Regions from separate parts of the Priestia sp. 10L35 genome, predicted to be linked through region 2. Evidence: riboswitches for the same ligand, from Rfam matches in the RefSeq annotation. Region 2 holds a riboswitch; each other region holds the start of a gene.

Region 1 (7,341 bases), on a different contig from region 2:
CGAAAAGCTAGTAACATATAAAAAACGAAAACCCACTGTTAATTTCAGCAGTGGGTTTTCGTGGTTTTCTTATGATCAGGCAATCGTTATCCCCGCACTGGCATAACCTGTAATAGTGTTAACTAAGGAAAGACCTGTAGCAGTTGCTGAATACACCATTAATAATCGATTTTGGGATGTAACAGGTATATTTAAATTTTGAGTGATTCCGTTTATAGTAGTTCCGATGGCAATTGTTCCTGAAAGCGTTAAGTTTACTGATGCTCCGGGAACAGGTGAAAAGATATTATTCGGAGTTGTTGAACGGTATAGCTGGGCAGTAATCGTTACTGTAGTACCCAATAAGCTTAAACCTAATGTTGTACTAAAATAAGCTGCGATGGCTGTAAGAGTGCCATCTCTAGGAACTGAAAATGCAAAGTTAAGAAGTGTCCCGCTTGCCCCGGTAAGATCAATTGTTCCTCCAACGATAGAAACTCCTGAAACAGAGTTTCCAAATCCTATAAGTCCATTGGTCCCAACTAGCCCCCCTACAATAGTAGTAACGGTTATAGTTGTACCTGATGCATAGGGAATCATCGCACCTCCAATGGCAATTCCCGTAGCTCCAGTGACGCCGGTAGCCCCAGTAACACCGGTAGCCCCAGTGACGCCGGTAGCCCCAGTAACACCGGTAGCCCCAGTGACACCGGTAGCTCCGGTAACACCGGTAGCCCCAGTGACACCGGTAGCCCCAGTGACACCGGTAGCCCCAGTAACGCCGGTAGCTCCGGTAACGCCGGTAGCCCCAGTAACACCGGTAGCTCCGGTAACGCCGGTAGCCCCGGTAGCCCCAGTAACACCGGTAGCCCCAGTGACACCGGTAGCCCCAGTAACACCGGTAGCCCCAGTGACACCGGTAGCCCCAGTGACACCGGTAGCTCCGGTAACGCCGGTAGCTCCGGTTATTCCGTTGCAAAAACAGCTACCGATTGGTCTAGAATTGCAGCATTTGTCGTCCATTTTGATTACCTCTTTTAATTTATATTGAAAGAAAGGTTATTTATTATAACGTATTCAGTAAGTTTATTTATATTAAGAGCATAGGTTTATTTAAATGGGCTTTATGTAATTGCAGATAAGGTGGTAGTCACTGCAAAATTAATATTCTGCAGTGATTTTAAACAACTTAATTTAATGTATATCTTACTACAATATCTAGGTTAGCTTTTGCTGATGCGGTTTCAGGTGGGATTGGACCTGTAATAGAAATAGATCCTAAATTATCAACAGTTCTTAGTAAAGATTCACCTGGAGCAATTTCAAGATCAGGACCTATAATGTCTGTTCCTGCTGCATTTGTAACAGTTACTGTAAAAGCGACTGTTCCAGTGTTGCGTAGAACAAAAGAAGCGACCACTGACTCGTTTATGGCTTGGTAAACAACAACTGTATTATCAGGAGCAGCGGCAGGAGCAATTGTAAACTGAGTACATAATTGATCCTTCACGTATTCCGTTTGGTTAAAACAATTTCCCAAAATCGCTGAGTTACTATCTGAGTTACATCCCATTTATTTCACACCTTCTTTTATTTTTTATAGTTTATAAAATGAGAAAACTATTTTTTGGTGCATGTTCACGGGACTTTATTCATATTTAAATTAAAATAAACATAATGTAAATATAAAAATATAAATGAGGTGGGAGTATGGCTGAATCCCCACTTAATCATAGGCATATTGCGATTTCAACACCTGTCGTACAAGATTGGATCCAAACATCATCGGAGATCAAATTTCAAGAAGAATTTCAAGAAGGGGTTCCTGCAGAAGATATAATTTGTAGTGATTTTTACGTTAATCGATTCCAAAATTCTAACTATATACTTTGGAGAGCAGACAACATATCTGGAATTAGTTGTACACTTAATCTTACCATAGATAAGTTAAATACAAACAAGCTGCTATTGGATATTAATGAAGGAGAAAGATTTATTATTCTTCGCAAAGGAGCTCATACTTTAACGCTTAGTAACGTCTTTAGTATTTCAATTCAAAAGCAAAAAGGAGATATGTACAAAGGTAAATGTAGTATTCAATTAAATTATCTTCTTCCCGCTAGTGAAATTGATTTTTCACATAAACCAGTATGCCACCTAGTAAAAGACAAAATAAAGTATACAGAAGTTTCGGCTGTTAACAACCGTAAAAGTCGCATGGTACAAATTGATGATAAAACTGTCACGTTAAAAAATGTTCATATTCTTATTGAAGGCTTTATAGAAGTAAAACTAAAAAAACAAAACGGTACTTTTTTTTCAACACATGTATATTTTGACGAGATTCTTTCAGTATGGTTGTGTTTGTCTGAAAATAGTAAAGTTGAGTGTGAATTGGCAAGTTCTCATTGCGAATGTTTTGTGTTTAAAAAGCAACAAAAAAGAAACTACAGTTTTTTTGCTATTGTATCGCTTTGTTTGAATGTTATCGCAACAGAGGATGCCGTGATCTGTATTAACAGTAAAGATCTTCAAAGTAGAGATGAAATTTAATCCATATGTAAGATGTTGAATAGTCTCATTAACGCTCAAAAACAGTAAAACGGTTGCAAATAAAAAAGGTTAATAGTAAACTTTAAACGTAACAAGAATAGTATGGGAGCTTGCGCGGGGCAGGCTGAGAGTACAGGGACGCCTGTTGACCATTTGAACCTGTTGGATAATGCCAGCGCAGGGAATGTGAGTACATACCAAAGCACTTTGCGCATGCAAGGTGCTTTTTTGTCTTTTTTGCAGTGTTAAAACTAAATGAAAAGAGTGAAAAAACATGGATATTAGTAAAATTTCAGCTCAATTAGAGAAAGTAAGAGACATAAGTCCGCTTGTTCATAATATTACGAATGTTGTGGTAACCAACTTTACAGCAAATGGACTGCTTGCACTAGGAGCTTCACCTGTTATGGCTTATGCGAAAGAAGAAGTGGCTGACATGGCACGAATCGCCGGAGCGCTTGTCTTAAATATGGGTACACTGACGGCTCAGGAAGTAGAAGCGATGAGAATAGCAGGAAAATCAGCAAATGAAAATGGCGTGCCGGTTATTTTCGATCCTGTAGGAGCCGGAGCGACACCGTTTCGTACAGAAGTAGCACGTCAGCTTGTAGAAGAATTAAATATGGCAGTTATTCGTGGTAACGCTGCTGAAGTTGCGAATGTAGTAGGCGAGTCATGGCTCATTAAAGGCGTTGATTCATTAGAAGGGCAAGGAGACGTCATTGAACTTGCTGAGAAAGCAGCGAACAAATTAGATACGGTGATTGTTATCACGGGTAAACAAGATGTAATCACAGATGGAAACAAAACGTATACAGTAGACAACGGTCACCCGTTATTTACGAAAGTGACGGGGACTGGATGTCTGCTGACATCAATTATAGGAGCTTTCGCTGCTGTAGAAAAAGAATATGTCGAGGCAAGCGTTGCTGCTTTAAGTTTTTACGGAGTGGCGGGTGAAATCGCCGCAGAGAAAAAAGGTGAAGAAGGGCCGGGAAGCTTTCAAATTGAGCTGTTAAATCAGCTTCATCTTTTATCTGGGCAGGATATTGAATCATATGCAAGAGTACATCAACGTTAAAAGGAGCCGGAAAATGACAAATGAAGAAATCAAAAAGTTGCTGCAAGTTTATTTTATAATGGGCAGCAATAACTGTACAAAAGATCCGAGAGAAGTGTTGAAAGAAGCAATTGAAGGCGGAGTTACTGTGTTTCAATTCCGTGAAAAAGGCGAAGGTGCCCTAACAGGAGAAGCGAAATATCAGCTGGCGAAGGAACTTCAGCAAATTTGTCAGCAGCACAGCGTTCCTTTTGTTGTGAATGATGATCTTGACTTAGCGATCCGCTTACAAGCAGATGGCGTTCATATTGGACAAGAAGATGAAAAAGCTCATATTGTTCGAGAGAAAATAGGAAAAGGAATTGTAGGCGTCTCTGTTCATAATGTACAAGAGCTGCAGCAAGCGATAAAAGACGGGGCAGATTATGTAGGAATGGGACCTGTTTTTCCTACTTCTACAAAAAAAGACGCAAAAGCAGTGCAAGGTACAAAGTTAATTGAAGAAGTGCGAAACCAGAATATTGACTTTCCAATTGTAGGAATCGGCGGGATCACGCCTGAAAATGCCAAACAAGTAGTAGAAGCAGGTGCAGATGGCGTTTCTATTATTACCGCGATTAGCTTAGCAGCGTCTCCAAAAGAAAAAGCAGCTCAATTGAAAGAAGCGGTAGGAAAATAAAAAAAGCGCACAGTGTGCGCTTTTTTATTATAGCTGAACAGTTTGAGGAGTTTCTTCGCCTTCATTCATAAAGCGAATTTCGTTCGGCGTAATTTCAAGAACAACATACTCAGGGTCATTTGGACCGTCAAACCATTCTTTCATGTGATCATTCCATATACGCCCTTTTAATTGATCACCAGTACGAAGAACAGCTGTACCAGATAATTCTAAGTATTGATCGCCATATCCTTCGCCGCTGTAGCCCAATAGTACGTGCACGTTCGGATTGGCTTCGATTTCCTCTGCCTTATGTGTATTGATATTTGTTGGTGTGTAAAGAGCGATACCATCTTCATCGCTAAAGAATGTCATATAGCGAGAGTGGGGTTTGTTGTTTACAACTGTGGCTAATGTTCCTACACGATTTCCTTCTAATACTTCGTTTACTTTTTTAGCAATTTTTTGTTCATTCATTTTATCCATCTCCTTTATTACTTTTTATGTTCCTCAATCGAAGATAAATAAAACATACATGTCTAAAAAAAATATAAGTTAACAATAAAATAATTATGTAAACTATTAAAATGAAAAATAAAAAAAGCTAGCTACAGCTAACTAAAAAATAAGCCCGCACTGCCGTAACCCTAAGTGTCTTAAATACCCAGATCTACTAGGTGGGTGCCCTCATAGCCGGGTTTAGCGTCCCAAGAAGGGCGTGCTATCTGCAGCTAAATTTTGAGCTCCCTTTTAACACTCAAAGGTTTAAGACAACATGAGTATACGCACAGCGCAGGTATGTATAACAAATGTAAATAAAATGCCGATATATAAATGTTTTCTAATTAATCAACTTTCATCGTACAAGAAATGATTATAACGGAATAATGAATGGAACGCAAGACTTTTATTTAAAGTTTTTCTTCTCTAACATCTTGGCGGGGAAACAGCAACAAAATAAGAAAAGGGCCCGCAACTGGAATGAAACATAAAAGAAGGTAAGGGCGGGATGCTATCCTTTCTTTTGTCATAACGGAGTAAGAAAGCCACGTTAAAACAAAAAAATCAGCGGTCATCACGCTAACAAGCTGTGACTGCATAAAAGCATCTCCATAAGCTTTTATTGAACCTAAGGATAGTCCGTATGCGTAACCTGCAATCGTGAGCGCTAAGCATAATCCAATCCATAGACGAGAAGAAATGATAGCAATGAAACGTGAAGGAATACGCGAACATGTTCGAACTTTTTGTCCTTTCCAATGATAATAGAACAAAAGAGAAAAAGCTCCAAGCGCAAATGATAGAAGAGAAAATGGCCATCCAGGCAGTTTGTATGTATCTTTTTTACAGATCATTACCATAAACAATACTGGGAAAAGTCCTAAAAAAGAGAATACCATAACCACGAGCGGATCTACCTGTTGAAAATTTCCTGTGATAAGATTTTTAAACAGCAAATCATTACCGGCGCTTGCTCCTGGAGCTAGCAGCAAGGCGTATAGTACAAGCATAGCCCATACAATGATATACATATTCTCAACTCCTTTTACTTGTTTTAGTGTACAAAAACCATTTCAGTATATTTCCCCGTCTTGTGACGAAGGGAAACGCTTGAAACTCTTCTTTAATTAGGTGTAATATTACACTAAAGAAATGTACGTGTATAGAAAGAAAGGGCTGTGAAAATGAATAAACAAGAAGTAATTAAATCAGTATCGGATAAAATACGATTAATTCGTTTAGAAAGAAACTATTCACAAGACAGAATGGCTGAAGTCATTGGTATTTCTAAAAAAACATTGGTTCAAATTGAAAAAGGGCGCACAGAAGCAGGGTGGACGACCACTGTTGCAGTATGCGGTTTGTTTGGTGACAGTGAAATCCTTCAATCGGTTTTAGGAGACGTTCCTTTAGAAGTAGTAGAAATCATTGCTCATAACGGCGTATCTTCTCCAAAAGATAAAACGCTCGGAGGAAGAGTATGGTGGAAAGAAATTCAAAAAGAAGGCTTTTTTCGTCTGCAGCAAAATATGATTAGTCAGCACTATCGCATTTTAGATGACCAAGACTATCGATGGTTTAGTTCATTTGATAAAAGCGAAGCGGTAAAAAGGTTTGAACAATTAACGAATGAATAAAAAGAGGCCGGGACATAACAAAATCACTGCATATATGAAACCTACGTTCACTCTATCCATAAAAAAATCCGAACGAATTTGATTCTCCATCAAGAGTCTTGATTTATCGTTCGGATTTTTCTTCCACTGCTATACTTTTGTCTCAGCCACTACTGATTCATTAACGTACCTGATGAGGGACGACTGAACCAATTCCATAGCTCTACATCTCCAAGTGACGCATATGTGATTGACGGATCATTCTTTAATTTCAGAAGCTTTTTTGTAGGCCCTGTAATCACAACGCCGTACACACCGACGCCGTGTTTTTTTACATAAGAATATCGCTGCTTTAGCAACAGATCGGAATGGTCTAGCTGACGAACTTTTTGGACCGTTTCTTCATTATCGGCTAATAATTTCATCATATTTAAAACATTCGACTTGCTAGTAGAGTGGGTTTGATTTCCTTTGTGATCGTAAGGTAAGTCTAAAAACTCTGGAAAGCCAAATGTTGATGTTAAGTCAATTAATGGCTCATCTTTTGTGCTTGTTTTTTGTTCGTGCCCTGTATTAAGCGCGTACCAAGAGGTAGAAAAATCACGGCTGTCGATGGCGTTCATTTTTTGCTGAACTTCTTTTAGCGAATACGTATCATCAAAAGAAATAGCCACTTCGCTTACCGTTCCTTTTGGTAGATTTTCTAACGCTTTCCATGTTTCGTTTGTCCATTCCTTATACTCTTTTGCATGCAGCTTTAGTTTTTTGGGATCAGGATAGACAAAAGAAAGGTTAAGGTCGTATTTGCCGCCGGAAAATTCTTTTTCTACACCGCTTGTTTTATCAAACAGCTGATGAAATGTAAACGTCCCAATGGCCTGCTCCTCACGTCCAATTTGCTTATAAGCTTCCATTTGCGACTGCATGCGGAAAAAGGACTGTGTATCAGAAGTGGTTTCACGTATATGAACGTT
Region 2 (7,341 bases):
TATGAATGAGCTTTTACAAACAACAGCTCTAATCGCTGATGATGAAGCTGAGCAGCTTGTAAATGGCATCATCTCATCTAAAAAAGTGTTTGTCACTGGAGCAGGCCGTTCAGGTCTTATGGGCAAGTCGTTTGCTATGCGTATGATGCATATGGGCATTGATGCGTATGTCATTGGAGAAACCGTGACGTCCACTTTCACGCAGGATGATTTATTAATCATCGGATCAGGTTCTGGGGAGACGAAGAGCTTGATTCCTATCGCTCAAAAAGCAAAAGAACTTGGAGGAAAAGTTGGAGTAGTCACAATTTCTCCCGACTCCACGCTTGGCAAGCTGGCTGACTTTATCGTGAAGCTGCCCGGTGCTCCGAAGGATCAAGAACAAAGCAGTTATCAAACAGTACAGCCTATGGCATCATTGTTTGAACAAACGCTTCTTCTCTTTTACGATGCGCTGATTCTTCGCTTCATGGAGAAGAAAGAACTTGATACCCATACAATGTACGGAAAGCATGCAAATTTAGAATAAAAAAAGGTCTTGCTCTAGGCAAGACCTTTTTTGTTTTGAAACTTTCTATTTCACCAAATATTTATTTATCGCATAACTAAATGTACTTTATCGTTAACTTTTTTCAAAAACCCTATTCGAATTTTGTTGCATCTCCATAAAAGGGCTGCTCTGCAACTTTAATCGAGTCTGTTGGGCATCCTTCGTACGCTTCCATCATCTCATCTTGCTGATGTTCAGGAACCTCTTTTATTCCTTCGTTGTTATCTAACAACGCATAAGCAAGACCTTCTGAATCATAATCATAAAGATCTGGTGCGCTCCCTCCACATGCTCCGCAAGCAATACATGTTTCCTTATCTACCATCGTAAAAGCCATAAAAAAACCTCCTTTACCTTTTCACTTTCTCGTTCAGAAAGTTACGTTCAGTATAAGAAGGTTTTTTTAAATTCGTCTTAAATTATTTACTTAGATTCTCCGATATTCTCAAACATTTCATCTACATTTGGCTTTTTCTTAATTAATCCTGACTCTTTTAACCAGTCCACATTTGACTGCCATGATTCTTTCGTTTGACTGCCAAATCCGTGTTCAGACTTCATTTTCGGAAGTAAAATATTTAAACTTTTTGTTTCCACGTCTTTTTCAAGAGGGAAGTTTGATTTATCTTGGTTATCTAATAGAATTTGAAGTGATTCTTTTGGATGCTTCTCTGTGTACTCATATCCTTTTGTCGCAGCACGCCAAAACGCTTTAATCGTATCAGAATCTTTTGCCCATGTTTGATCCCCAGTAACTGCCACTAGCTCATAGTAAGATGGTACGCCGTAATCCGAAGGATCAATGTCAACCGTTTTGTATCCTTTTTTGTGAAGCAATGGTACTTCATGATTAATATATGCCCCTATTACGGCATCTACTTTTTTACTAATCAGCGATGAATTTAACTCAAATCCTACGTCTACTAGTTTGACTTTATTCGGATCTCCTCCATCGCTTTTCACCATTTTCTTTAGAACAGACTCGCTTAATGGTGTTCCGCTGTAGCCTACTACTTTTCCTTCTAAATCTTTAGGACGCGTAATACCGCTATCTTTCAGCGCCACAACTCGGTTTAACGGAGACCTTACGATTGCTCCTACCGACTTTACCGGCACATCTTCATTTGCTCGTGCCATTGCTACATCAGGCTGATAATAAAGGCCGAGCGTAACTTTCCCCGCAGCTGCTAAATTAAGCGAGTCTGTTGGATTAGCAGGAAACTGTACTTTTACATTCAGCCCTTCTTTTTTGAAATATCCTTTTTCTTGTGCAGCGTAAATGAAGCTGTGCACTGCATTTGGATACCAATCAAGCATAATTGTAACGTCTTTTAATTTTTTACTGTCACCAGCTTTATTTTCCTTGTTCTGACCACAAGCAGCGAGCATCAAAACAAGCATCAGGCTTAAGCCAATTACAAACCATTTTTTCATTCTGTTTTCCTCCACTTTAATGAACGTTTTTCAAAACCTACTACAATAATAAAGAATAAAATACCAAGCGCAGATAAAATTACAATTGGTGCAAATACACCAGCTGCATCAAACTGTGTCATCATACGACGACTGAAATATCCTAAGCCTGCTTGTGCACCTAACCATTCGCCAATGGCAGCACCTATTATACTAAAGGTAACCGCTACTTTGAGCCCTGAATAAAAATGAGGCAGTGCAGAAGGAATGTTCAACTTAAAGAAAATATCTTTTTTTGTTGCTCCCATCGTTAACATGAGTTCTTTTAACTCTTTGTTTGTGGAACGAAGCCCGTCAAACGTGCTAACGGTAATGGGAAAAAACGTAATTAATACGGTCACAATCACTTTGCTCCAAATGGAGTAGCCAAACCAGAGAACAAATACAGGAGCAATGGCAATGGTCGGAATCATTTGTGACGCAATAATAAGCGGATAGAAAGCACGCTCAATAAGCGAGCTCCAATTCATCCACACGGCCAGCAGAACCCCTAGCACAACGGATATAACCAGCCCAATTACGACAATAGATAACGTAGCTGGTAAATGCTTAAACAATAAATCCATTCGCAAATCCCAAAGCTTCGTTAAAATACCGGTGGGCGTTGGTAAAATAAACGGATAGTTTACAATGCGTGCTCCAATTTCCCAAGCAACCAGTAAAATGACTACTAATATCACTGAAGCTCCGTACTTTTTCATGTGTTCACCTTCGATCTAAGCTGTTCAATTAAATAATCTTTTACGTCAAGCACACGCTGTTGATTCAAATCTTTTTGCGTTCGAGGTCTGCTAAGCGGCACTTGAATCTCTTCAAGATGACTTACCGGCTTGTCTGAAAAGATAAAAATACGATCTGATAAAAAAAGCGCTTCGTTTACGTCATGAGTGATAAATAAGATGGTGTGCTTACGCTTTTGCCATTGTTCAAGCAGCCATTCTTGCATCGACAAACGCGTAATGGCATCAAGCGCACTGAAAGGCTCATCTAAAAGCAGTACGTTAGAACCGCTTAATACAGTTCGCAGAAAAGAAACACGCTGCTTCATCCCTCCAGATAAATCACTTGGAAAACGATTTTCATACCCTTTTAAACCAAACTCTTCGAGCAGCTGAGATACTTGCCTATGAGCACTTGCTTTTGACACATTGTGAAGCTCAAGCGGCAGCGCTGCATTGTCTAAAATCGTGCGCCACGGAAGAAGCAAATCTTGCTGCGGCATGTAGCCTACTTTTCCAAGCCGCTTTTCATAAGACTGTCCGTTAATCACGATATCGCCTTCACTCTGCTGTTCAAGACCTGTAATGAGACGAAACAACGTACTTTTCCCAGAACCGCTCGCTCCAACTATACTGACAAACTCGCCTTCTTTCACGTCTAAGTTTAATGATGTTAAAATCGGTTGATCACCATTTTTGTACGTAAAACTGACGTTTTGAAAAGATAACACAGACTTATTCATGAATTGGCCACATCGCTTCGTTATAAGCCATATCCCAGAACATATACTCAAAACGCGTTGTATTTAAGAAAATTTCTTCGAGCTTTTCTAACTCCGCTTCTGATTTGTCTTCAGTAAGTGAGTCGAATAAATTAATACACCATGTCGCTAGTTCTCCAAATTCTTCTGAGCTATACATTTCAATCCACTCACGATAAAACTCATTGTTAGCTCCGGGCTTTTCACTGAGTTCTTTTCCTATTTCCCAATAGCTCCACATACAAGGCAAAAGAGCCGCCACTAATTCAGCTAATGTTCCGCTTTGACCAACGTGCAGCATATAGTGTGTGTATGCAAGCGTTGTAGGAGATGGCTGCGCTTTTTCTAATTCTTTTTCGCTGATTTCAAATTTCTTGGCATACTCACGGTGCAGGCTCATTTCTTCGTTTAATGTAGAATCCAAAAGTGCAGCAAATTTCCCCATCGTTTGAACATCGGTAGCTTTCATGGCTCCAATCGCAAATAATTTAGCATAATCAATTAGGTAAAGGTAATCTTGAATCATGTAAAAGCGAAACTTCTCCTTTTCAAGCGTTCCGTCTCCCATTCCCTGTACAAAGGGATGATTATGATTTTGACGCCAAATAGGCTGCAGCTTTTCGTATAATCGTTCACTAAATTTCATGATGATCACTCCTTATGCGTATGCAGCCACGTATAAATGAACTGCACCATCACTTTTGTATATTGAATAAGCTGATTCATATCTAATTGTTCATTCACAGCATGTGCATTTGCTAAATTTCCCGGACCATAAATAGCTGCCGGAATTCCCGCATCAGCTAGCCAACCGCCATCTGTTACGCTAGTTGACACATCGATTGGGGGCTTTTTCCCTTCAATTTGTTCGTGAGTATGTGCAAGCAGCTGCACTCCTGCATGACCTTCATCAATTTCTAATGACGGAAAGATTTCTCCTCTGTCTTCAATCATTGATGTGCCTCCCCATTCAAAGGTTGGCAGATTATCTTTTAACCATGGATCTGCTTTTGCAATAGCTAAAATGTATTCTTCCACTTCTTTTGATACTTGGTCGTATGATTCATTAGGATAATAGTGAACGGTGATCCACAGCCTGCATTCATCTGCAATAAACGCAGCATGCCTTCCGCCTTCGATTACTGCTGGGTTAATCGTGTTTGTTCCTGGCAAAAATCCTGGATAGCTCTTTGTAACAGCCCAGTGGCGCTCCAATTCTTGTAGCCCTCCGATCACTTTTGCCATCTTTTCGATAGCGCTCGCAGCTAACAGCCCTCCTCCAGCATGAATCATGCTTCGGCGTGTACCGTCATGATAGGTTTTGCTGCTTTTTATCGTAATCCATCCTGTGATTACTCCGCCTTGACCTTGAATATGTAAATCACTCGTATCGGCTACAAGCGCAAAGTCAGCTGTATATCCTTTCTGACAGCATTGCAGCGTACCTGCTTCTCCCACTTCTTCTCCTACAACGGATTCAAAAATCAAGTCTCCCGGCAGTTCAATTCCTGCTTCCGTTAAAAGCTGCACTGCAAATAATGCTCCTGCCAAGCCGCCTTTCATATCAGCAACTCCGCGTCCGATTATCATATTGTCTTTTACCACAGCTTCAAACGGATTTGTCCCCCACTTTTCATTTTCTTGTACCTCAGCAACATCCATATGCCCGTTAATAATCAAGCTTTGATAGTCAGCTGATTTTTGTCCTTTTAACGTACCTACTACGATGGGATCGTTGGAATATAAGTCCCACATATCGATGGAAAAACCGCAGTTTTTAAGGAAATCTGCTACGTAACGCTGCGCTTCATGAGAATTTCGTGCAGGAGGCGCCGGCGTTTTATATGAAACAAGCGTTTTTACTAACTGGATTAGCTCCCCTTTGCGCTCCTCTACCTGTTTGACAATCAAATCAATTGTTTCTTCCATGTATGACACCTTCCTTTACGCATAAAAAAACACTTCTTTCGCAGGAAAGAAGTGTTTTTGTTTATATACAAAAAATTATTATAACGAGTTCGTAAGGAAATACCATACAAAACATCCATTACAATACCTCTTTCCTACGCTAGTATTACCTAGTTCAGGTTATAAGGGTTAAGACTTCTCGTCTCTCTCAGCTTAGAAAGCACCCCTAGTGGCGTTGTATCTCTATAAAATTAAACGATTATCATATGTTTACCTGTAATAGTTTTATCATAGTAAAGCGTTTTATTCAATAGAAAGGTTCATGATTCAGCAATGAAAATAGTTTCCTTTTTAGTAAAATAAAAAGCACACACCTTTTTTAAGCAGTGTGTGCTCTTTACTTTTATAAGCTTACTAGTTAGCGGCTTTTTTAAAAATACGCGGTTTTTCCATTTAGACAGTGACAAGCTCAAGTTTTTGCCCCGGTCTCACTAACGAAAGCAGCTCATGATCTTCTTCTATTACATACCCAATCACATTCACATTAGCATTTGCAGGCAAATTCGTTTTAGCTATTTGAACCTCTCCTCTGTAACGTCCGTAGCCACCATTGTCCATTGTAATTGCTCCCATTCTGCGCTCTACTGTATGAAATGGCGGTACTGGTTTTACAGATCGAGTATCAACTAAACGCAGAACGTCTTTTGATACATCCGGACGCACGCTGTATGTTCCCTCTATATGAGGTGAACGAATGCGCAGCGGAATAATACGGCTTTCTTGATATTGAACCAAACGCTTTAATAAACTTGAACCGGCGCATGGATCTCCAATATAAACCTCTGCTACTCCGCATCCGTATAAATCTACTGCAGAGGTAAAAGGACATCTATTACGGTCTTTTTCTCTAGTAGGAAGACCTTGATAAATAGGGCCTCTTTTTTCGTCTTCTCCAGGAATATAAGCGCAGACTGGAATACGAAGTTCATTAAATAAATCTGTCTGCTGTTGAAAAAACGTTTCTTCAAGCCCTGTTTCAGGCCGCGGATAAAAATTATGCCATGCAAGTAGCTGATGATGATGAAGACCTGCAGATAAGAGTGCTTCAATTTCTTGTTTGGATAACGTACTTGCATTAACAGCAATATAAAATTCATTCGCAAGCGAAAGAGTTTCTTCTGCGCTAAAGCCATCGTCTAGTCTAATACCAGATACGCCAAGTGAAGATAGCGACATAAGGCTTTCAATACCTAAATGAACTGGCGTATGCTTAGATACGTCTGCATACACGCTTATTCCACAATCTCTAGCCACATGAAGCAATTCTTTTGCCCGTTCAGCCAAATCCCCTTTTTCTTCTGGAATGTGAAGCGAAGTGAATGCACGTGTAACCCCGCACTCACTCGCTTCTATTAATTTTTCGGGGGCATCACTATCATTTAAATAAAACGAAATACCGATCATTCAAACTCCCTCGCCATTTCATCGTTAAATCCAAAGAAATAGGTACAAACAAAGCCTGCTGCATAAGCAACAACTAATCCAAGTAAATAAAGAAGAATTTGATGCGCATGAACTAAAAACGTAAGCGGTAAACCTGATACCCCCACCGCTACAGTTGCAATATGAAAGTGCGCCTGAAACGCTCCGCCGATTCCAGCTCCGAGACAAGCGGTTAAGAATGGACGCCCTAAAGGAAGTGTGACTCCAAAAATAAGCGGCTCTCCGATTCCAAGCAGCCCTGAAGGAAGAGCGCCTCCAATTGCTCGCTTTAAACGTTTTTTCTTCGTTTTGATATAAATAGCAAAAGCAGCACCTACCTGACCGGCTCCGCCCATTGCTAGTATAGGAAGAAGCGGATCATCTCCAATTGAATTGATAAGCTCTAAATGAACAGGAGTAAGACCTTGATGCAGTCCTGTAATGACAA
Region 3 (7,341 bases), on a different contig from region 2:
ACAAGTGCTCGACCGTTTCAATTTCATCTCCAAAAGTAACGGTCTTACCATTAATGATTAGATTCAATGAACTCCCTCCATTACTCTTGTTAGCTGAAATGATGTAAAAAATGAATGATTCAGCTTTTTCCCTAACAAAGCATCAGCCATAATTTTTCCAGTTGCAGCACTTAATAAAATACCGTTTCGGTAGTGGCCAAACGCCATGTGTAGATTCGCTATTTCAGGATGCTCTCCTAAATAAGGCCAGCCATCATTTGTTTGCGGACGAAGACCAGCCCATGCTTTTTCAAATGTGGCTTCTTTAATAGCCGGCAGAAGCGCAGAAGCTTTATTCAGCAAAAATTGAATACCTTGTGCAGAAACCGTCTTGGTAAAATCATGCTGTAGCTTAGTTGCCCCGATTACGATTCTTCCACCAGTCTTAGGCACTAAGTAAAAACCTTCATCTAAAAAAATCGTTTTAGAAAGCAGCGGCTTATGACTTTGAAGAGCAATACACTCCCCTTTTACGGGAAACACCTGACCTACATGTTCAGAAGAAATAAAGCGTTTAGCCCATGAGCCTGCTGCAATAACTACTTTTTCTCCATAAAAAGAGCCTTTGGACGTCTGTACACCTTTTACTGTTTCATTTTCCATAATAAGAGAATGAACGTCACAGTATTCGAATACATCTGCTCCGTGATACAAGGCTCCATGAGCAAGAGCTTGCGTTAACTTAGCCGGAGCTAGCTGGCCGTCTCCCGGTATTGTAATGGCTCCGTATATGTCTGGAGAGAGCCCGGGTTCTAACAAACGCGCTTCTTTTACATCGATCCATCTTACATGTTCATCCCACCGGTGGTGCTGAGCGGCTTTTTTCTTTAATACGTGTGCATCTTCTTCTGTTACAGCGACTTTTAATAAGCCTTTTTGAATGAGCTCTACATCGATGGCCGTTTTTTCTTTTAGTTCCTTCACCAGTTCAGGAAACATGCTTCTGCTCTTAATAGCAAGGTCTAAAAGAGGACCTTCTTCATCAATTTCAGCTTGAGCACCTAAAATACCAGCGGCTGCACTTGAAGCTTCACAACCAATTTGATTGCGTTCAAGAATAGCTACTGACGCTCCTTGTTTTGACAAATGATAAGCGATAGAAGAGCTGATTATACCTCCTCCGATTAACAGTACATCATAATGCTGCTTCATTTTCTCCACCTCCAGATGTCCATATATGAGAATATTGTTTAATCGCTTTGAGGGGATCTTGCGCAAGCATGACACCAGACATCACAGCTATACCGTGTGCTCCTGTTTGAAGCACCTCTTTGGCATTTACAGGTGTAATTCCTCCAATGGCAATAACCGGTATCTGCACAGCGTCTACTACTTCTTTTAGTGCTGCTATCCCTCGACTTTTTAATCCTTTTTTTGAATGTGTTGAATAAATATGTCCGTATAGAATGTAGTGAGCACCATCTTTTTCAGCTTCTAAAGCCTCTTCCACAGAGTGAACTGATTTTCCGACAATAAGAGAAGGAAATGCGTCTATAACAACCGAAACGTCTAAACTATGATAGGCAAGCTGTACGCCTTTTGCTTTTAAAGCATGCGCTACATCAACTCGGTCATTCAAAATAATTTTAGAGCGACAAAATGGCAGGCTTTCTAGTAAACATTGAATCTGCTTTGCCGTTTTCTCTTTTTCTCTAATATGAACGGCGCCCGCAAAAGGCGCGATAGCCGTTAAAATTTTTTGAAGCTCTTCGATTGGCTGCTTATCTGTTGTAATGACATGAAATTTAGGAATATCCACATGATCGAAACCTTTCTATTCAGAATAAAGAGAAATTTCAATCACCTCATCTTGTGTAGAGGGTTTTATTACATACAAAAAACCACTCTACAACGTAGAGTGGTTAGCATGCATCGTTATGTAAACATGATCACCACTTCCCTACGCTGGTCCAAACCAGATCAGGTTCAAAGGGTCCGAAATACATTCGTCTCAGCTTCAAAAAGCTCCCCTAGTGATTGCTATTTATTGATTTTGTTTTCGCACTTAAAATTATAACACAACTAGATGTAAATACAATATCTCTTTATGCTCTTACAGCTCTCTTCTTTTTATAGATGTATCTTTTAAGCTTCTTTAGTAAGTAAGAGGCCCGGCGCACCGCATCATTCTGCTTTTTATATGGTTAGTAATCGGTATAGTCGTCAAATTCTTCTTTGTCTTTTTCCTTTTTCCGATCCCATATAAACAGCAGGAGTAACATAATAAAAGTTAGAATATAAAAACCGTAAAAAATAAATGCCGCGACAACATTTATAAATAAAAATAAAAAACCGATGATCTGACCTGCAACAGCTACAATCAACAAAATGTATTTCCAAACTTCTGCTTTTCTATCCATTCTCTACTTCTCCGTCTTTTTGTTTTTCCCTACTAGAAACGTTCTCTTTACTTAAATAAAAACGTTCCTGCCAGTAAACCGACTGTAAATAAACCAACTGTTCCAAATGCTGAAATCCCCACATACGCCAACATTTTTCGATAAGATTTTTCTCGAATTAACTGTACGGTTTCCACACTGAACGTTGAAAAAGTGGTAAAGGCACCAAAAAACCCAATGCCAATCATTAAAAATATTGAATCATCATAAGCATGACTCGGAACCTTTCCATAATAACTACCGTAAAAAAGACCAAGGCCAAACGCACCGAGCAAGTTTACAAACAGCATTGATACTGGAAAAGGAGGGTTTGAAACTATTTTTGTAACTTTTAAACCCAAAAGATAACGGCATATCCCTCCAGCTGCCCCGCCAAGTGCCAAGCTCACTATGCTCATTTACTTCACCTCATGTACTTTCACTAAATTTTCCCCTGCCGCTTCACCGCATAGATAGCCTGCTAAAGCAAGAAGGATTCCACCTACTAAAGAGACAATTACATAAATGGCTCCCCAAAATAAATGGTGCTGAGTGAGAGAAATGACGTCTCCTGCAAACGTTGAATACGTTGTAAAACCGCCGCACACGCCAACTCCTAGTCCAAGCTTTATCCATTCTTTTGGCTTTTTCCACACAAAAAATCCTGTTAATAGGCCTAGTATGAAGCTTCCTAATAGGTTTTCAATTACCGTTCCTATTGGATAGCCCGTGTATAATAAGGAAAGATTCAGCAAATAACGTGCATATGTACCAGCGATAGCACCAAAGGCAATTGAGATTAAGTTTATGGCTTTCATCATATCGCTCCGTTTCATAAATTCTTCTTTAAGTGTACCATAAGGAATTTATTTCTACCTTAACATTTAACTATATGTTTATTGCACCAAAAGTCATGAAAAAATGAAAGAGAAAATCGTCGCATGAAACTTCCTTTTTACTCCTCAAATCTCCCTTAAAAATCCACTTAATCCAAATTTTAAAATCTTTCTGTATCCTTATGACAAACCGTGTATAGAAGGTATATTTCCCTTATTTTAAGTCACATTAATCGTATAAGTTTTTTTTGTTGACTTTTGCTGTGTTCTTGTTTAGTATCACAGAGTATCATTTCCTATCAGAATACTAGGGGGTTTAGAAAATGAAGAAATTTGCTGCACTTTTGTCGCTACTATTAGCTTTCACAGTTGTGCTTGCCGCATGCGGTTCTAGCTCAAAAAATGAAGCAAACAATGGAGACAATAAATCTTCACAAGAGGATTTATATAATAAAGTGAAAAAAGATGGCGTATTAACAATTGGAACTGAAGGTACATACCCTCCGTTCACTTTTCATGATGACAAACAAAAGCTAACTGGGTTTGATGTAGAATTGGCTCAAGAAGTAGCTAAACGTCTTGGCGTAAAAGCTGAGTTCAAAGAAACACAGTGGGATGGCATGTTTGCCGGATTAGATGCTAAACGCTTTGACATGATTGCTAACGAAGTGGGTATTCGTGAAGATCGTCAAAAGAAATACGATTTCTCTGATCCATACATCCAGTCAGGCGCTGTATTAATTGTTCGTAAAGACGAAAAAGATATCAAATCATTTAAAGATTTAAAAGGAAAAAAATCAGCACAGTCATTAACAAGTAACTATAAAGACATGGCTCAATCTTATGGTGCAAACATTACGAGTGCTGAAGGTTTTGCTCAAGCAGTAGAACTAATGAGCGCAAACCGTGTTGATGCTACAATCAACGATAAATTATCGTTCCTTGACTATAAGAAAAAGCACCCTAACGCACCTATCAAAATCGCGGATGAAAAATCCGATGGTGCTGCAAGCGGCTTTATGTTTAGAAAAGACAGCGGTAAGTTAGTGGATGAAGTAAACAAAGCATTGAAAGATATGAAAAAAGACGGAACATACGCAAAAATTTCTAAGAAATGGTTTGGCGAAGATGTTTCTCCTAAATAATATTTTTCCTGATGGAGAGCGATTGAATCAATTGATTTCAATCGCTCAATCATCTCTCTTACCAATGCTAAAGGGAGCTATTCAATATTCTATTCCACTAACATTAATAAGCTTTGCCATAGGCATTGTGTTAGCTGTTTTAACAGCACTTGCTCGCTTGTCGTCAAGTAAGGTATTAAACATGATTGCACGTGTATATGTCTCAATTATTCGTGGAACGCCTTTGCTTGTGCAATTATTTATCATTTTCTACGGATTACCTAACTTAGATATAACAATTGATCCATTTATCTCTGCTGTTATTGGATTTTCATTAAGTGTAGGTGCTTATGCATCTGAAATTATCCGAGCAGCAATTCAATCTATTCCTAAAGGACAGTGGGAAGCTGGCTACTCACTTGGTATGACCTATTCCCAAGCGTTAAGACGGATTATCTTACCGCAAGCAGCACGTGTATCGATTCCGCCATTATCTAACTCTTTTATTAGTCTTATTAAAGACACGTCACTTGCATCGCTTATTCTTGTTTCTGAAATGTTCCGTCAAGCTCAAGAAATTGCTTCAACTAACTATGAGTTTTTACTTCTTTATAGTGAAGCAGCGCTCTTGTACTGGATTATGTGCACAATCTTATCCATTATCCAAGGACGCATTGAAATAAGACTAGATCGTTACGTATCTAAATAACCGTTTCAAGTAGCTAAAGGAGTTTTTTATATGATTAATATCAAAAATTTGCATAAATCATTCGGTGATTTGCAAGTATTAAAAGGGATTGATTTGGAAGTTGAACAGGGCAAGGTAATTGTATTAATCGGCCCTTCTGGATCCGGTAAAACAACTTTTTTACGTTGCTTAAATCTGTTAGAAATCCCAACAGACGGTACGATTGAACTTGATAAAAAAAGCATGAATTTTACCAAGCCTGTTCGTAAAAAAGACATTACTTCATTTCGAAGCCTAACAGGTATGGTCTTTCAAAACTATAACTTATTTCCTCATAAAACTGCACTTGAAAATGTTATGGAAGGTCCTGTAATTGTAAAAGGTGTTTCCACTCAAGAAGCAGAAAAAAGAGGGAAAGAATTATTAACACGAGTTGGCTTAGGAGACAAGCTCGACTTTTATCCTTTCCAGCTGTCTGGCGGACAACAACAGCGCGTTGGCATCGCCAGAGCAATGGCGATGGATCCAAAAGTTATGCTGTTTGATGAGCCTACTTCAGCTCTTGATCCTGAGCTTGTAGGAGACGTTCTTCAAGCCATGAAAGACTTGGCAAAAGAAGGAATGACGATGGTGGTGGTAACTCACGAAATGCGCTTTGCCCGTGAAGTAGCGGATGAAGTTATTTTTATGGATCAAGGCGTCATTATGGAAAGAGGGACACCAGATAAAATATTTTCAAATCCTCAACAAGAGCGGACACGTCAATTCTTGAATATGATTCATTAAAAAGGTTGCACACTTTCATGTGCAACCTTTTTCTTTATTTGGCTACTGCTTTTTTCATCAAATCTGTAATGTACGTAAAGAATGCTTCAGCTGTGACATCATATACGACATCTACAGGTCGTCCCTCTTCGGAAATTTCTGTTCTTCCTTGGCTCGGTGTTTCTGTATGCACAATACTCGAAACGGTTTTTACCTTCACAAGTGTTGAATTCCCTGTAAATGCTGTTGTGAGTACATCCCACAAATAATATGTTGAATTGGTTTCAACGTGTACAAGCGGCGGGCAAGCCGCGTAGCACTGCCCTACAAAGTCTACTCCTTCATATCTTCGAAGTGAAGCCCACATTTGACGAATAGCGGGCGTTAAGGGAACTTGATTCGTGCTTTCTAAAGCAACCATCTCAATTTTAATTTTGCTTTTCCATACTTTCGCTACTGCTTCTGGATCCCAAAAAGCATTCCACTCCGCCGTTCCATCATGTTCGGGCTCTTGCACGTTTCCTACTTCTTGAAATGTACCGCCCATCCATACTAACTTGTCAATTTTCTTTTCTATTTCCGGCGCTTTTTCCAATGCTCTTGCTAAATCTGTTAACGGTCCTGTAAACAATAAAGTTGTTTTCCCGGCTGTGTGCTGCAATGTCTCGATTAAATGATCATGAGCAGGGAGCTGATTTATTTTTGTTTGTACTTCCCCTTTTTCATTTAAAATCGGCAGTGCATCTACATAAAACGTATGCATGCGCCACTCCTTTGGAAATGGATTCATACCGCGTGAAGTAGATTTAGCGACCTCAATATCATAACTTCCAAAACGATCAATAATCTTTTGGCTTGCGCTGATACCTGGCTCTAGATATCCGTCAGCGGGAATAACAGATACCCCTGTTACCTTTACATCATCCATTTTCAGCAGTAAAAAAAGCGATACTAAATCATCAATGCCTGCATCATGGTTAAAATATATGTTTGTGCTCATTTCTCTTCTCCTCTTTTCTATGTATTGCTAACTAATAGCTATACCGCTATTTTATAATGAAATAATCTCTTTCGTAATCAAAGTATTAGGAACTTCTTTTACTATTTTCTATAATGGGTATAGAAATAAGGTAGTCTATGTATAGATATATACATCTCATTATAGAAAGGAGAAATAAAATGGAGCAATCATTTTCAGCATTAATCGTAGATAAAAAAAGTGAAGAGCAAGTGGAGGCGTCCGTCCAAGAACTGACGCTAAACGATTTGCCAGAAGGCGATGTACTTATTCGCGTTCATTATTCAGGGGTGAATTATAAAGATAGCTTAGCCAGCATCGCAAACGGAAATATTGTGACAAGCTACCCATTTGTTCCAGGAATCGACCTAGCAGGAGTTGTTGTATCTTCTGACAGCCCTGATTTTAAAGAAGGTGATCATGTCATTGCAACAAGCTATGACATTGGCGTATCACACTTTGGAGGCTATAGTGAGTATGCGCGCATACGCAG

The links. Region 2 has a riboswitch for thiamine pyrophosphate ahead of AC1DEF_RS19035 (acetylornithine deacetylase). Riboswitches for the same ligand answer to the same signal wherever they lie in the genome.
Region 1: linked by a shared signal. The riboswitch ahead of thiM (hydroxyethylthiazole kinase) and the one ahead of AC1DEF_RS19035 (acetylornithine deacetylase) in region 2 are both predicted to bind thiamine pyrophosphate.
Region 3: linked by a shared signal. The riboswitch ahead of AC1DEF_RS24400 (thiamine phosphate synthase) and the one ahead of AC1DEF_RS19035 (acetylornithine deacetylase) in region 2 are both predicted to bind thiamine pyrophosphate.

The regions. Positions count from the first base shown of each region.
Region 1 is NZ_JBFTKA010000002.1:646,062-653,402, reverse strand. It holds partial or broken gene AC1DEF_RS09305 (exosporium glycoprotein BclB-related protein) at 76-969, opposite strand; gene AC1DEF_RS09300 (S-Ena type endospore appendage) at 1,169-1,552, opposite strand; gene AC1DEF_RS09295 (S-Ena type endospore appendage) at 1,690-2,532, shown strand; TPP riboswitch at 2,625-2,733, shown strand; gene thiM (hydroxyethylthiazole kinase) at 2,807-3,613, shown strand; gene thiE (thiamine phosphate synthase) at 3,627-4,271, shown strand; gene AC1DEF_RS09280 (pyridoxamine 5'-phosphate oxidase family protein) at 4,299-4,727, opposite strand; RNA gene ssrS (6S RNA) at 4,875-5,052, opposite strand; gene AC1DEF_RS09270 (hypothetical protein) at 5,162-5,782, opposite strand; gene AC1DEF_RS09265 (helix-turn-helix transcriptional regulator) at 5,936-6,388, shown strand; gene AC1DEF_RS09260 (anti-sigma factor) at 6,538-7,341, opposite strand, start outside.
Region 2 is NZ_JBFTKA010000005.1:146,050-153,390, forward strand. It holds gene hxlB (6-phospho-3-hexuloisomerase) at 1-529, shown strand, start outside; gene AC1DEF_RS19010 (ferredoxin) at 642-887, opposite strand; gene AC1DEF_RS19015 (ABC transporter substrate-binding protein) at 974-1,984, opposite strand; gene AC1DEF_RS19020 (ABC transporter permease) at 1,981-2,724, opposite strand; gene AC1DEF_RS19025 (ABC transporter ATP-binding protein) at 2,721-3,485, opposite strand; gene tenA (thiaminase II) at 3,478-4,149, opposite strand; gene AC1DEF_RS19035 (acetylornithine deacetylase) at 4,155-5,432, opposite strand; TPP riboswitch at 5,547-5,649, opposite strand; gene AC1DEF_RS19040 (MupG family TIM beta-alpha barrel fold protein) at 5,865-6,875, opposite strand; gene AC1DEF_RS19045 (PTS transporter subunit EIIC) at 6,872-7,341, opposite strand, start outside.
Region 3 is NZ_JBFTKA010000009.1:61,778-69,118, forward strand. It holds gene thiS (sulfur carrier protein ThiS) at 1-67, opposite strand, end outside; gene thiO (glycine oxidase ThiO) at 64-1,191, opposite strand; gene AC1DEF_RS24400 (thiamine phosphate synthase) at 1,175-1,798, opposite strand; TPP riboswitch at 1,920-2,021, opposite strand; gene AC1DEF_RS24405 (hypothetical protein) at 2,184-2,399, opposite strand; gene crcB (fluoride efflux transporter CrcB) at 2,447-2,836, opposite strand; gene AC1DEF_RS24415 (fluoride efflux transporter FluC) at 2,837-3,253, opposite strand; gene AC1DEF_RS24420 (amino acid ABC transporter substrate-binding protein) at 3,577-4,398, shown strand; gene AC1DEF_RS24425 (amino acid ABC transporter permease) at 4,382-5,086, shown strand; gene AC1DEF_RS24430 (amino acid ABC transporter ATP-binding protein) at 5,117-5,851, shown strand; gene AC1DEF_RS24435 (nucleoside hydrolase) at 5,886-6,830, opposite strand; gene AC1DEF_RS24440 (NADPH:quinone oxidoreductase family protein) at 7,010-7,341, shown strand, end outside.